Regions from separate parts of the Streptomyces sp. NPDC057424 genome, predicted to be linked through region 1. Evidence: riboswitches for the same ligand, from Rfam matches in the RefSeq annotation. Region 1 holds a riboswitch; the other holds the start of a gene.

Evidence for each region. Region 1 has a riboswitch for cyclic di-AMP ahead of ACFU3E_RS11305 (M23 family metallopeptidase). Riboswitches for the same ligand answer to the same signal wherever they lie in the genome.
Region 2: linked by a shared signal. The riboswitch ahead of ACFU3E_RS15645 (NlpC/P60 family protein) and the one ahead of ACFU3E_RS11305 (M23 family metallopeptidase) in region 1 are both predicted to bind cyclic di-AMP.

Annotation. Positions count from the first base shown of each region.
Region 1 is NZ_JBHVCP010000009.1:164,762-172,007, reverse strand. Features, by position in the region: gene ACFU3E_RS11310 (aldo/keto reductase) at 1-440, opposite strand, end outside; gene ACFU3E_RS11305 (M23 family metallopeptidase) at 582-1,616, opposite strand; cyclic di-AMP (ydaO/yuaA leader) riboswitch at 1,628-1,784, opposite strand; tRNA gene ACFU3E_RS11300 (tRNA-Met) at 2,073-2,146, opposite strand; gene ACFU3E_RS11295 (alginate lyase family protein) at 2,201-3,391, opposite strand; gene ACFU3E_RS11290 (dihydrofolate reductase family protein) at 3,529-4,659, opposite strand; gene ACFU3E_RS11285 (MarR family winged helix-turn-helix transcriptional regulator) at 4,737-5,252, shown strand; gene ribA (GTP cyclohydrolase II) at 5,386-6,027, shown strand; gene ACFU3E_RS11275 (MarR family winged helix-turn-helix transcriptional regulator) at 6,146-6,649, shown strand; gene ACFU3E_RS11270 (SpoIIE family protein phosphatase) at 6,715-7,246, opposite strand, start outside.
Region 2 is NZ_JBHVCP010000016.1:19,008-26,253, forward strand. Features, by position in the region: gene ACFU3E_RS15640 (hypothetical protein) at 1-504, opposite strand, end outside; gene ACFU3E_RS15645 (NlpC/P60 family protein) at 675-1,853, opposite strand; cyclic di-AMP (ydaO/yuaA leader) riboswitch at 1,862-2,034, opposite strand; gene pcrA (DNA helicase PcrA) at 2,349-4,826, shown strand; gene ACFU3E_RS15655 (M23 family metallopeptidase) at 4,885-6,438, opposite strand; gene ACFU3E_RS15660 (lipase family alpha/beta hydrolase) at 6,658-7,246, opposite strand, start outside.

The sequences.
Region 1 (7,246 bases):
CCGGCCTTCACGAGGGTGTCGAGCGCGCCGATGATCTCCTCGACGGGCACGTCGGGCTGGTCGAAGTGCGTGTAGTACAGGTCGATGTAGTCGGTGCCGAGGCGCCGCAGGGAGGCGTCGGCGGCAGCCTTGATGGTGGCGGCGGACAGGCCGCGGAACTCGGGGTGCTGGCTGACCTTCGTGGCGACGACGACGTCCGCGCGGTTGCCGCGGGACTTCAGCCACTTGCCGAGCACGGTCTCGGACTCGCCGCCCTGGTTGCCCTCGACCCAGGCCGAGTAGGAGTCGGCGGTGTCGACGAAGTTGCCGCCGGCGGCGGTGTAGGCGTCGAGGACGGCGAACGACTGGTCCTCGTCGGCGGTCCAGCCGAAGACGTTGCCGCCGAGGGCGAGGGGGAAGACCTTGAGGCCGGAAGAGCCGAGCTTGCGAAGGGACGTCATGTTCCGTGTCAACGCCCCTGCAGGAAGGCTTCATTCCGCAACGGACGCGAAGTCCCCGTGAACACCACACCGGAAAACCGGGAGCCCTGACGTCGGGGGGTCGCCGTCAGGGCCGCCGGTGCTTCAACGGGCGTGTACCGCTTACGGGTTCAGTCCCTTGCCCCGCAGCCACGCCATCGGGTCGATGCCGCCGGAGGATCCACCGGTGTGGACCTCGAGGTGCAGGTGCGCCCCGGTGACGTTGCCGGTGGCGCCCACACGGCCGATGACGTCGCCGGTGCTGACCTTCTGGCCGACGCTGACGCCGATGGAGGACTGGTGCGCGTACCAGATCTCGGTGCCGTCATCGAGGGTGAGGACGGTCTTGTAGCCGTACGAGCCGTTCCAGCCCGCCTCGGTGATGGTGCCGCTGTGCACGGCCTTGATCGGCGTGCCCGTGGGGGCGGCGAAGTCGAGGCCGGTGTGGTAGCCGGAGGACCAGTAGGCGCCGGCCTGGCCGAAGCTGGAGGTGATGGTGTACGAGGAGGTCGGCAGCGTGAACTGCTTGGCGAGGGCGGCCAGCCGCTCGGCCTCGGCCTTCTTCCTGGCCTCCTCCTCCGCCTTCCTCTTGGCTTCGGCGGCCTTGGCCTTGGCTTCCTTCTCCGCCTTGGCGACGGCTTCGGCTGCCGCCTTCTCGGCGGCGGCCGCGGCGTCCTCGGCGGCCTTGGTCTCGATCTGGTCCTGCTGGTGCTCGACCTGGGCCATGATCCGGGCGCGCAGTGCCTCGCCGGCACCGGCGCCGGAGGTGCTCTGCTCGGGGTCCGCCGTGGCGGTGCCGAGGCTGCTGAGCGGGGTGGCCGAACCTTCGGGGGTGTCGTCGTCCGAGATGAGGGAACCCACCGAGGGCAGGTCCGGAACGGAGATGGACACCGGGGGCTTGCCCGTCTGGGCGCTGGCCATGCCGCCGGCACCCACGGCGGCTATGACGCCGACGCCCAGGACGGTGGAGCTGCGGGCGAGACCTCCGCCGCGCTGCTTGGTGACGCGATGCCGGCCACGGACGGGACGGATGGACTCCTCGGTGGGGTTCCACTCCTGGAACGGGCCCTCGTCGGTGCGCTGACCGCCGTAGCCGAAGGTGTCGATGTCGCGCTTCGGCGCGTACGGGGCCGCGGGGGCAGGCCGGTTGGACGCCACGTGGGCGTACTCCTTTCCTTCCTTCTCGCCTACCGGGTTAGCTGACGGGTTCGGAGCAGGAAGGTCTCCTACGCGCGTATACCTGCCGTGCTTCCACGGTGGTATCCGCCCGATTCACCCCAAGTGGTGGTTCCCCGGTTCCCTTTCGGGATTCGGCGCGTGCGCACGGAGCCGCCTTCTGTGACGGCTGGGACGACCGCGCTGCGTTATCGAACGTTAATAGACGCGCGAGGGGTATTCCAGCGATTCCACTTGATCATTAACCTTTTTCGCGCGGACTTACCTGCCATGACCGGCTCAAACCGGACGAGTTGACCGCTGCGCATGTGACGGACGAGTTTTGACGGTGTGTCAGTTGTTATGCGGAACGGGGTGGTTCACTCACCGACCGTAATGGGGTGCCGGGAAATGCACCGAGGGCCGGAATCCTTTTGGATTCCGGCCCTCGGCCTTCAGTAGCGGGGACAGGATTTGAACCTGCGACCTCTGGGTTATGAGCCCAGCGAGCTACCGAGCTGCTCCACCCCGCGTCGTTGTGACTCCAGTGTACGCCATCCGCGGGACAGCTCGTGCACACCCTCCGCTCAGCCGGCCGGGGCGCCCGCGTGGGTCAGGGTTTCCCAGGCGGTGAACAGGCCGTCGGTGCCGGCGGGCCGGGCCCGCACGGCCAGCTTGTGTGCGGCGGGGACGGGCCGGCCGCGCCGCCCCTCCAGGTGGTGGAGGGCAACCTCCAGACCGGGTCCGAGCTTCCCTTCGACCCGGCCACCGCACAGCCACCCGGGCACGCGTCCGCCCAGCTCGTGGCGGGCGTGCAGGGTGAGCGCGGCCGTCAGCCGGTCCTCGGTCTCGCCGTAGAGGTCGACGCCCTGGTGCCAGGCCGTCTCGGCGATGTGGGCGGTGGCGGCGAGCGAGGCGCCGACGTGCCGGACGCTGCGGCAGGTCTCCTGGGAGACGCCGTCGCGGTACGTGGTCTGCCCGAACCAGTACGACGCCATCCGCTGCGGGCCGTCCACGCCGGAGCCGGGCACGGTGAGCGGCACGGGCCCGTCCTCCTCCAGGTAGAAGTAGGCGGGCACACGCTCCCGGAAACGCTCCAGAGCGTGGCCGAAGGCCCGGTGGTCGTCGAGGAAGACGGCCACGGAGATGACCGCGTCCGTCGCCACGAGGTCCCACGTGCCGGTGAAGTCCGGATCCGACGCGGCGACTCGGGGAAGGTGGGCGGTGCGCAGCATGTCCTCGAAGGCCCGTGCCCGCTCGGCCGGCCAGCCCGCGCCGCGGGTGTGCCGCACGATCTCCGCGGCCCGGGCCCAGACCGACCCGGTCCAGCCGGCCTGCAACGCGGCCTTCTCCCCGGTGTGCCGGCGCAGCGTGGCCGACCAGGCGTCCATGATCTCCCTGGCCTTCACGGCGTGCCGCCGCTCCCGGGTGACGGTGAAGAGCAGGGCCTGGGTGTAGGCGGCCAGGGCGTCCGCGCGCTCCTCGGCGCAGCCCCGGCCCTTCAGGTCACCGGCCGGGCAGACGACGGTCTCGTACGGCTTCGCCCGGTAGCGGTACGAGCCGTATGCGCTGTCCCGCATGGCGAGGTACGCCTTCAGCCACGGCTGCCGCCCGGCGGTGACGTGCTCGCGTACGGCGTCCAGCTGCTCCCGGTCGACGAGGACGCCGGGGTGGGTGAACGCCGCGCCGGAGGGCAGGGCCGGGCCCATGGTGCGGGCGTCCGGGTCGCCGGCCTGGCAGGCGGAGGCGAGGAGGGCGAGCGCGGTGAGCAGGGGCACGAGGAGCAGTGCCGGAGTCCGTCGTCGCCCCGCTGACCTCATGGCTGCCGCCTCCGCCGCTCTCGTCCTGGCCCTGGAGGCAGCGTGACCCGGGCAGCGGTCCGGACGCAGGATCTGCTGGGCCGTTCGGCCCGCACTCAGCCCGGCAGGTGGCGGTTCGGGGCCTTGGCCCGCTCCTCGTGCTCGGGGAGGACGACGACCTCCACTCCCTGGGCCGCCAGCAGGCCGCTGCCGTCCGCGTCCGTCACGAAGGTGTCCGGCTCGCGCCAGGCCGTGACGACCCGTCGTACGCCCGCGTCGAGAATCAGCCGGGCGCAGGGGGCGGGGCGGGAGGCGCGGCGGGCGCACGGCTCGAGGCTGCTGTACACCGTCGCGCCGGGCAGGCGCGGGTCGGCCGGGTCGAGCTTCGCGAGGGCCGCCTCCTCGGCGTGCCCGACCGGGTCGCCGGCCTCGCGGGAGTGGCCGCGGGCCAGTTCGGTGCCGTCGGCGGCGACCACGACCGCGCCCACGCTGAACGCCGTGTCCGACGGGGGGCAGCGCTCGGCCAGTTCGCAGGCGAGGGCCAGCCAGTGGTGGTCGGCGGCGGTGGGCAGGGGGCCGGCGCCCGGGGCGGTCGGTTCGTAGCGCATCAGGACCACGTCCTCGATCCGCCGCGACTCCAGCAGCCGGAGCCGGCCGTCCTGGAAGGCGCCGGGGCCGAAGAGGCGGGGGGCCCCGGGGTCACCCACGAAGAGCGGGGCGAGGACCAGCTGGAGTTCGTCGGCGAGGCCCTGGGTGAGGAGCTGGGTGTGGATCAGGCCGCCGCCCTCGACCATGAGCCGCCGTACGCCCCGGACGTCGTGCAGGTGCGTGAGGAGCCGCCGCCAGTCGAGGTCGGCGCCGAGCGGGACGACGTCGGCGGCGAGGCCGAGGGCACGGGCGCGTTCGGCGCCCCGGCCGGTCGTGTAGAGGACCTTCTCGCCGCCGGTGTGCCAGAACCGGGCGTCCGGGTCGAGGTCGCCGGAGCCGCTGACGGTGACCTTGAGGGGGTATTCCGGTTTCCCGGCGGCCGTGCGGGCGGCCCGCCGCTCTCGCGAGTTCACCAGCAGCCGCGGGTTGTCGGCACGGATGGTGCCGGCACCGATCAGGATCGCGTCGACGGAGGCCCGGACCTCGTCGACCCGGTCGAAGTCGGCCGGGCTGGACAGGAGCAGGCGGTCGGGCCCGGTGTCGTCCAGGTAGCCGTCGAGGGAGACGGCGGCGGACAGCAGGACGTAGGGGTGAGGCATCGACGCTCCGCGGCTGGTCGGGACGGCCGGACTGGACAGGGCTTGGTTCAATTTTGTAACAAACCTACACTGGCGGCATGACGACTCGCTGGCTCAGCCCCGATGAGCAGCGCGCCTGGCGCGCCTACATCGCCGCCTCGCTGCTCCTGGAGGACGCGATCGACCGGCAGCTCCAGCAGGACGCCGGCATGCCGCACCTGTACTACTCCATCCTGTCCGTCCTGTCGGAGTCACCGGAACGGCGGCTGCGCATGACCGACCTCGCCGAGCGGCTGAAGATCACGCGCAGTCGGCTGACGTACGCGGTCACCCGGCTGGAGAAGGACGGCATGCTGCGGCGCGAGGCCTGCCGGTACGACAAGCGGGGCAGCATCGCCGCGCTGACCGACGAGGGGCTGGCCGTACTGGAACGGGCGGCGCCCGGGCACGTCGAGACCGTGCGGCGTTTCCTGTTCGACCGGCTCAGCGAGGAGCAGGTGGGACACCTGGAGGAGATCTCCGCGGCGATCGCGCAGGGGCTCCAGGAGGACGGGACGCGGCCGGCGGCGGACGACGTGCCGTGGCGGCGGAGGTCGTCACCGGCCTGTTCGTGACGTGTGCCACACAGCGCGGCCCTCTTATTGCTTCAAATTTAAAGCACAAGTAGGGTTCCCCTCGTGGATCTGCTTCAAATCTGAAGCACTACGGCTGTGCAGCCGAACAGGAAACGGAACCCGGAGGCCCCGCATGCCCGACACCCCCGCCGTCATCGCCACCCCGCGCTCCCGCGTCCGGGTCCCGCTGCGCTTCCACGACGGCTACGAGGCCGACGCCGAGCTCGTCACCTTCCACGGGCTGGCCGACGGCCGGGAGCATGTCGCCGTGGTCCTCGGCAAGCCCGGCCCGGTGCCGCTGGTGCGGCTGCACTCCGAGTGCCTGACCGGGGACGTGTTCGGCTCCGCCCGCTGCGACTGCGGCCCTCAGCTGCGCGAGGCGGTCGAGCGCATCGCCGAGCACGGCGGCGTACTCCTCTACCTCCGCCAGGAGGGCCGGGGCATCGGCCTCTACAACAAGCTCGACGCGTACGCCCTCCAGGACGAGGGGCTCGACACGTACGAGGCGAACGCGGCGCTGGGGCTGCCGGAGGACGCCCGCGACTACACGGCCGCGGCCCAGATGCTCCGGGCTCTGGGCATCGGCGAACTGGACCTGCTCTCCAACAACCCCGACAAGGCGGGCCAGTTGCGATCCCTGGGCGTCGACGTCCGCGACCGGATTCCCACGGGCGTCTTCACCACCGCCCACAACGTCCGCTACCTGCGGGCGAAGGTCCTCCAGACCCAGCACACGCTGCCGCTCGCCGCGCTGACGGAGCTCAGCGCCGGCTGAGCCGCCGCCGGTCCGGCCGGGCGCTGAACCGGGCTGCTTGCCTCTCGGTTCATCGGGTACAGCCTTTGAAAGAGGGCGACCTCATCAGTACCCGGAGCTTTATGGAAGTGACCGTTTCGTGACCGATCTCGGCGGCCCCGGCGACCACCGGGCGAGGGGACCGGGCGATGGCCCGGAGGTCGTCGCATCGCAGATCGCCGATGCCGTGGAGAAACTCACGGCACTGTGGTCGGTCGCCGCCCAGGAGGCGTCCCTGCGCCTGTCCCTGCACCAGTTGCGGGCCCTGCGCACCATCCAGGCGACGCCCGGCCTGAACCTGACGGCCCTGGCGGACGGCCTCGACATCGGTCTCCCCACGGCCAGCCGCCTCTGCGACCGGCTGGCGGCGGCCGGCCTGCTGGAACGCGCCCCGCACCCCGACACCCGCCGCGAGGTCCAACTGTGGCTCACGACACACGGACAGCACGTCCTGGGCGACGTCGCCGACCGCCGCGCCCAGGCCCTGGCCACAGCACTGGCGGCGATGGAACCGGCAGAACGGGCAGCGCTGAGGCGGGGATTGCGGGGGTTCCTGACAGCCCGGGACACGGCGCCGGGCACCGACGGGACGGAGGGGCGGTGAGTCCCGGCGGCGAGCGGCCGCACGGACCGTGAAACCGCACCGGCCGCCCCGGCCCTCAACCCCTTTCAGGCCCCCGAGCCGTGGCGGCTCACGCCGTCGGCGGTGAGGACCGCCACGCACGTGTCGTCCGCTACCGGCCGGGCCGCGCTGCCCGCGTCCCGGAGTACCACCGCGGCCGCCACCGCCGGGTCGCAGCCGGGCAGTACGCCGTCGTCGGGCGGCGTCCAGCGGCTGGGCAGGCCGTCGCTGTGCAGCACCAGCAGACTGCCCTCCTGCCAGGGCACCCGCTGCACCGGCACGGACGCCGGGGCCTGCGCGCCCACGATGCCGGGGTGGGACAGCAGCGCCTTCCACCTGCCCTCGGTCCGCAGCCGGGCACCCACGTTGCCGATCCCGGCGAAGTTCAGCTGCCCTTGCCGTAGGTCGAGTTGAGCCACGGCGACGGCCGCGCCCCGGGTGGGGCGCAGGGCCCGGCCCAGACTCCGCAGGATCTCGGCGGGCGGCAGCTCCCCCATGCCGCGCAGCTCCGTCACCGCCGCGGTGGAGGCCTCGGCCGCCTTCGCCCCGTGACCGAGCCCGTCGGCGAGCAGCAGGGTC
Region 2 (7,246 bases), on a different contig from region 1:
CTGCCGGGGCTGGAAGCGGAACAGGGCGAAGCCGTAGAGCGCAAGTCCCAGCCAGAACAGCACCAGGGCGGCGTGGGCGAGCCAGGCCGCCGCTTCGGCCGCGGCGAGTGTGGCGCCGAGCATGGCGAGTCCCTGAGTGGCCACGCAGCGCAGGAAGACCGTCCCCCGCCGCCCCTCGGTCTCCGCGGTGAGCAGCACCACCCAGAGCAGCGTGGCGAGCGCCAACAGCGCCTCGGCGAGGGGCTGCCGGCCGGTCACGGAGAAGCCGGTGCCGAGGACTGCGGTCGCCGCCACGGTGGTGAGCGCGGCCGGCGTCTCGGCCCGCCGTCCGCCGTGCGCGCGCTGGGCGAGGCCCGCGGCCGCCACCAGCCAGGCCGCGCAGGCCAGGGTGAGGGTGATGCGGGAGAGGACCTCGAAGCCCGCCGAGTCGAGACCGACCGGCAGGACGCCGGTCGCCAGCGCATACGTCGCCCACCAGGTGGCAAACGGGGAGGGACCGGACATAGCGCCGATGCTAGTGCCCCGGCAGGCAACGGTCGCCCCGTCGCGACGCCCGGCACGCTCCCCCAAGCTCTTCGAGCAGGGGGGACCCTCACTCGCCGCACCGGCCGAAAGCCCACGTACGTCCGGTACGAGAGGGGCACGCGCGCGTGCCCCTCTCGTAACGAGACTTCTCAGGCCGGGCGCACCACGCTGTGGATCGCCGACTCGCCGTCGTAGTAGACCGACTCCTCGCGCACATACGTGCCGGGCTTCGGGGCGTGGATCATCATGCCGTTGCCGATGTAGATGCCGACGTGGGAGAGGTCGTCGTAGAAGAACACGAGGTCGCCGGGCTGGGCCTGGGAGAGCGGGACCGTGGTGCCGGCGTTCACCTGGTCGTAGGTCGTGCGTGGCAGGGTGACGCCCGCGGCCTTCCAGGCGGCCTGGGTGAGGCCGGAGCAGTCGTAGGAGCCGGGGCCGACGGCACCCCACACGTACGGCTTGCCGATCTGGGCGCGGGCGAAGGCGAGCGCCTTGTCGGCCTTGGTGGCGTACGAGGAGTCGGCCGGCGCGGTGGAGGAGGATGAGCCGGAGCCCGGCGAACCCGACGACGAGGACCCGCTGTCCTGCTGCTGGGCGGCCTCGTCCTGCGCCTGCTGCTGCGCGGCCTGCTGCCGGGCCAGCTCGTCGGCCTTGCGGGCGGCCTCCTCCCGCTTCTCCTTCTCGATCGCCGCGAGCCGGGCCTTCTCCTCGGCGGTCAGCTTCGACATCAGCTCGCGCGCGTCGGCGAGCTTGCGCTGGACGGTGGCCTTGGCCGTCTTGAGATCGCCCTGCGACTCGGTGAGCGTCTCGAGGCTCTCGGTGGCCTCCTGGCGCTTCTCCATCGTCTCGGACTGCTGCGTGACGTAGTCGTCGACCGCGGCCTTCTGACGGCCGGTCATCCGGTCCATCAGCTGGGTCCGGTCGAAGTAGTCCTGCGGAGTGTCCGCGAGCAGGAACGTCGCCGTGTCCGGGGCGGCGGCGCCGGTGCGGTACTGGGCGGAGGCGAAGGAACCCAGTTCCTCGCGGGCCTCGTTGAGCTTCTGGGTGCGCTGGGCGACGTCGTCCAGGAGGGTGTCGACGCGCTTGCGCTGCTTCGCGGTCTTCTCCTTGGCCGCGTTGTACTTGCCGGTCGCCGACTCGGCCTGGCGGTACAGGTCGTCGACCTTCTTCTCGACTTCCTCGAGGCTGGGCTTGTCGTCGGCCTCGGGGGCGGCGTTGGCCGACTGGGACAGCAGGGCCACGGACGTGAGGGCCGCCGTTGCGAGGGCGGGGGGCCGTATGCCTGCCACGCGCGTACCCGTAGGACGCGACTTGCGGTGCGACGCCAAGGGAGGCGACTCCTTCCATGTTCCGCCTACCGGGTTAGCTGTCGGGTTCGGGCGGGTGCTTCGGAAGGTTTGCCCTACGGCCTTCTCCGCACAGGGAGTCGGGCCGATTCACCCCAGGTTCACGGTTGGGTCCCCGGCTCCGGCTGCCGCTGCGGCACACCGGACTCGGCGGAGGCCGCGCGGCCCGGCGACGTTCGCCGGTGGGGGTCATGCGGCCCGGTCGCACCGTAGCCAACTCGTGTGGCCCTTGTGAAGGTTGATGGGTGATATGCCCGATACATTTTCGTGACCTCGTTCCTGAGCGTTGCGGAGAGTGAACGATCGAGGAGGTTTGGTCATGGATGGTCCGCATTTGCGGGGGGTGTAGCAGGACGTGATCATGCGGTCATGGAGGGCGACAATGCGCCGCCGGGCGGTCGGCGGGCGTGCGGGCGGGCGGCGATGTTCTCGGGGCGGCGGCGGGCTGTCAGTGAGGCGCCCTAGACTCGGAGAGCGATGAGCAGCCTCTTTGACGACAACTTCCTGGCGAACCTCCAGGCCCAGCGGGGCCCCGCGGACGAGCCCCCGCCGCCGCCCGAGGACGATCACGCTCCGGAGCCGGTTCCGGACGATCTGTTCGGCGGGAAGTTCGACGTGCCCCCGGACCGGGACGCCTACTACCGGGACGGTGCCCCCCGCCCGGCGGTGGACACCGCCGCCCTCCTGGAGGGGCTGAACGACAACCAGCGCGCCGCCGTCGTGCACTCCGGCTCCCCGCTGCTCATCGTGGCCGGCGCCGGCTCCGGCAAGACCCGTGTGCTCACGCACCGCATCGCCCACCTGCTCGCCGAGCGGGACGTGCACCCCGGCCAGATCCTCGCGATCACCTTCACCAACAAGGCCGCCGGCGAGATGAAGGAGCGCGTCGAGCAGCTCGTCGGCCCGCGCGCGAACGCCATGTGGGTCATGACGTTCCACAGCGCGTGCGTCCGCATCCTCAGGCGGGAGAGCAAGAAGCTCGGCTTCACCTCCTCCTTCTCGATCTACGACGCCGCCGACTCCAAGCGCCTGATGGCCCTGGTCTGCCGCGACCTGGACCTCGACCCCAAGCGCTTCCCGCCGAAGTCCTTCAGCGCCAAGATCAGCAACCTGAAGAACGAGCTGATCGACGAGGAGGACTTCGCCGCACAGGCCACCGACGGCTTCGAGAAGACCCTCGCCCAGGCCTACGCCATGTACCAGTCGCGGCTGCGCGAGGCGAACGCCCTCGACTTCGACGACCTGATCATGACGACGGTCAATCTCCTGCGCGCCTTCCCGGACGTCGCCGAGCACTACCGCCGCCGCTTCCGGCACGTCATGGTCGACGAGTACCAGGACACCAACCACGCCCAGTACGCCCTGGTCCGCGAGCTGGTCGGCACCTCCGAGCACCCGGTCGACGTGCCGCCGGAAGCCGAGGTCCCGCCCGCCGAGCTGTGCGTGGTGGGTGACGCCGACCAGTCGATCTACGCCTTCCGCGGTGCGACGATCCGCAACATCCTCCAGTTCGAGGAGGACTACCCGGACGCGACGACGATCCTGCTGGAGCAGAACTACCGCTCCACCCAGACCATCCTCAGCGCGGCCAACGCGGTCATCGAGCGCAACGAGTCCCGCCGCCCCAAGAACCTGTGGACCAACGCCGGCACGGGTGCGCGCATCACCGGCTACGTCGCCGACACCGAGCACGACGAGGCGCAGTTCGTCGCCGAGGAGATAGACCGCCTCACCGACGCGGGCGAGGCGAAGGCCGGCGACGTCGCCGTCTTCTACCGCACCAACGCCCAGTCCCGTGTCTTCGAAGAGGTCTTCATCCGCGTCGGCCTGCCCTACAAGGTCGTCGGCGGTGTCCGCTTCTACGAGCGCAAGGAGGTCCGGGACGTCCTGGCCTACCTGCGCGTGCTGGCCAACCCGGAGGACTCGGTGCCGCTGCGCCGGATCCTCAACGTCCCCAAGCGGGGCATCGGTGACCGCGCCGAGGCCATGATCGACGCCCTGTCCCAGCGGGAGAAGATCAGCTTCCCGCAGGCGCTCAAGCGGGTCGACGAGGCGTACGGCATGGCCGCGCGTTCCACCAACGCCGTCAAGCGGTTCAACACGCTGATGGAGGACCTCCGTACCGTCGTCGAGTCCGGCGCCGGACCGGCCACGGTGCTGGAGGCCGTACTGGAGCGCACCGGGTACCTCGCCGAGCTGCAGGCCTCCACCGACCCGCAGGACGAGACCCGGATCGAGAACCTTCAGGAACTCGCCGCAGTCGCCATGGAGTTCGAGCAGGAGCGCGGCGAGGAACAGCCGAGCACCCTGTCCGACTTCCTCGAACAGGTCGCGCTGGTCGCCGACTCCGACCAGATCCCCGACGAGGAGGACGGCGACGGCGTCATCACCCTGATGACCCTCCACACCGCCAAGGGCCTGGAGTTCCCGGTCGTCTTCCTGACCGGCATGGAGGACGGCGTCTTCCCGCACATGCGCGCCCTCGGCCAGACCAAGGAACTGGAGGAGGAGCGGCGCCTGGCCTACGTCGGCATCACACGCGCGCGGGAACGGCTGTATCTGACGCGGTCCACGCTGCGCAGCGCATGGGGCCAGCCGTCGTACAACCCGCCCTCCCGGTTCCTGGAGGAGATCCCGCCGACCCACGTGGAGTGGAAGCGGACGGGAGCGACCGCACCCGCGTCCTCCGGGCCGGTCTCGGCGGTGGCGGCCTCGCTGTCCTCGTCCCGCTCGCGCTCCTCGGCGTCGGGCGCCTCGGGTTTCGCCACGCGCCGCACCGCCGAGAAGCCGGTGGTGTCACTGGCGGTCGGCGACCGGGTCACGCACGACCAGTTCGGGCTCGGCACCGTCGTCGGGGTCAAGGGCACGGGCGGCAACGCCGAGGCGACGATCGACTTCGGCGACACCAAGCCGAAGCGGCTGCTGCTGCGGTACGCGCCGGTGGAGAAGCTGTAGCACCGTGAGGTGAGCCGGTGGGCCCCTGCTCGCCCGACGGGCGGGGGCTGCCGGGACGTTACGTCGGGTCGATGCCGTGGCTGCGCAGCCACGGGAGCGGGTCGATCGCCGAGCCGCCGCCCGGGCGCACCTCGAAGTGCAGGTGCGGGCCGGTGGAGTTGCCGGAGTTGCCGGAGCGCGCGATCGGATCGCCGGCCTTCACGGTCGTGCCCGAGGCGACCGTGTAGGTGGAGAGGTGGCAGTACCACGTCTCCGTGCCGTCCTTCGCGGTCAGGATCAGCATGTTGCCGTACGCGCTGTTCCACTGCGTGCGCACGGTGCCGTCCGTCGCGGCCATCACGGTCGTGCCGTACGAGACGGGGAAGTCGATGCCGGTGTGCAGGGACATCCAGTTGATGCCGGACTGGCCGTAGGTGGCGCTGAGTCCGTGCCGCGCGACCGGCAGGGCGAACTTGGGGCGCAGCCGCTCCTTGCGGGCCGCCTCCTCAGCCGCCCGCTTCTTCTCGGCCGCCTGCTGGGCCTTGAGATCGATGCGCTCCTGCGTACGGCTGGCCCGGTCGGCGAAGTCGTCGGCACCGGCGGAGAGGCTCTGCAGCTGTGTGTCCAGCTTGTTGTTGGCGGCGGCTGGTTTGACCGGCTGCGCGTCCGCCGCCATCGTCTGCGCCTCCGCGGCACTGTCGTCGGCGAAGGTGCCGACGGAGGCGGCGGCGATCCCGGCGACACCCATCACACACGCCGAGGGCACCGCGATGGTCATCAGCGCCGAGCGCTTGGGGGGCGTACGGCGGCGGGAACGGGAACCGGCGCGCGCGGCCGCCCGCGACGACGGGGCCGGGGTGACGTCCTCCTGGCCGTCCAGGAGAGGCGTGACGACGGGCAGTTCACCGGTGGTTTCCGGCTCGTCGCCCTCCGCGGCGGGGTCGTGGTAACCGGTCCCGTCGGACTCGCCGTAGCCGACCTGCTCGAACGTCGCGGTCTCGTACTGGTCGAAGGTTTCAGCGGGGTGCTCGTACGCGTCGGGATCCGGTGCGGCGGTGCCGTCGGAGTTCCACTGCGTGGCGTCGTAGGCGCCCGTGTCGAAACTCTGCGTGCCCCATTCCCACTGCTGGGTGTGGTCGGCGGGGTTGCCGGACTGGTCGGGCTGGAGCCAGGCGCCGGTCTCCCACTGCCCGGTGGCGTCGGGAGACGGGGCCTGGGACGGGATGGCCGACATCGGCTGCTGCTCGGCCGTCCAGGAGGCCGTGTCGTAGACGCCGGTGTCGTAGGCGGCGTGGTGCTGGGCCGCGTACGCGTCGTAGTGCACGTTCTCGTGCGTGCCGGTGGGCCAGTGACCGGCGTCGTAGGCGCCCGTGTCGTGGCCGTTGCCCGGCATGTCGCCGAAGAGGGGGTCGGTCGCGAAGCTCGCGGTGGCGTGCCCGGTGGCGTCGAAACCGGTGCCGTCGGTACCGGTTGCGGTGGCACCGGTGGCGTCAAATCCGGTGGCGGCGTAGTCGCCGTACGTGGTGAAGTCGCCGTACTGGGCTTCCTGGGTGCCGTACGACCCGTAGTGCGCGGAGGCGGCGTCGGAAGCCGGAGCCGGGGTCATGGTCCCCGACGGGTGACGGTCGTTCACCAACTTCTCTTTCGCCTCGACAACAGGGGCTGCCAGAGCAGTGCGGTGACTGTACCCGGCGGTACGCGGGCACGACAATCTTCGGCAGGTTTCGCGCGCGCAGGAAACGGGCATTCGGCCGTGTTTTGGCGGACTGCGGGCACGGGTTTGGTTCTGTGTTCGAAGTTTGTTCGAGGTTGATCAGGGTTGTGGTGTCGAGTGACCGCAGTGTGACGAGTCTCAGGCGACCGTCAGATCGCCGGTGTGTTCGGCGGACGGTTCACCCGGGTGGGCCGTGTCGAGGACCTGCCGTATCCCGTGGGCGACGGCGGGGTGCACGGGCAGGGCGAGATGGCCGATGCCGGTCACGCGCACGTTCTGCGCCGTCAGATCGGGATGGTCGATGCAGGCCGTCTCCAGCGGGTCCATCACATGGTCCAGGTCGCTCCAGAAGCTGACGAAGTGCGTTCGGCAGTCAGGGGCGGGCAGAGTGAGCTCTTCGAGCACCGGTGAGCCGGGGCGCATCTGGCGCACGATGGGGTGCGCGTCCGCCAAGGGCATCACTCGGGTTCCCGAGTGCGGCGTGCCGAGCGTGACAAGGGTCCGCACGCGTGTGTCACCGCCGAGCCGCTGCACGTAGTAGCGCGCTATCAGGCCGCCGAGGCTGTGCCCGACGACATCGACCCGGCCGGCCCCCGTGCGCTCGCAGACCTCTTCGATGTGCCGGCCGAGCCGCTCGGCGGCGGCCCGTATGTCCCAGGTCAGCGGCGAGTAGTTGAGGGACTCGATCTGCTGCCTGCCGTGCTGGGCGAGGCTGCGGCGCAGCAGG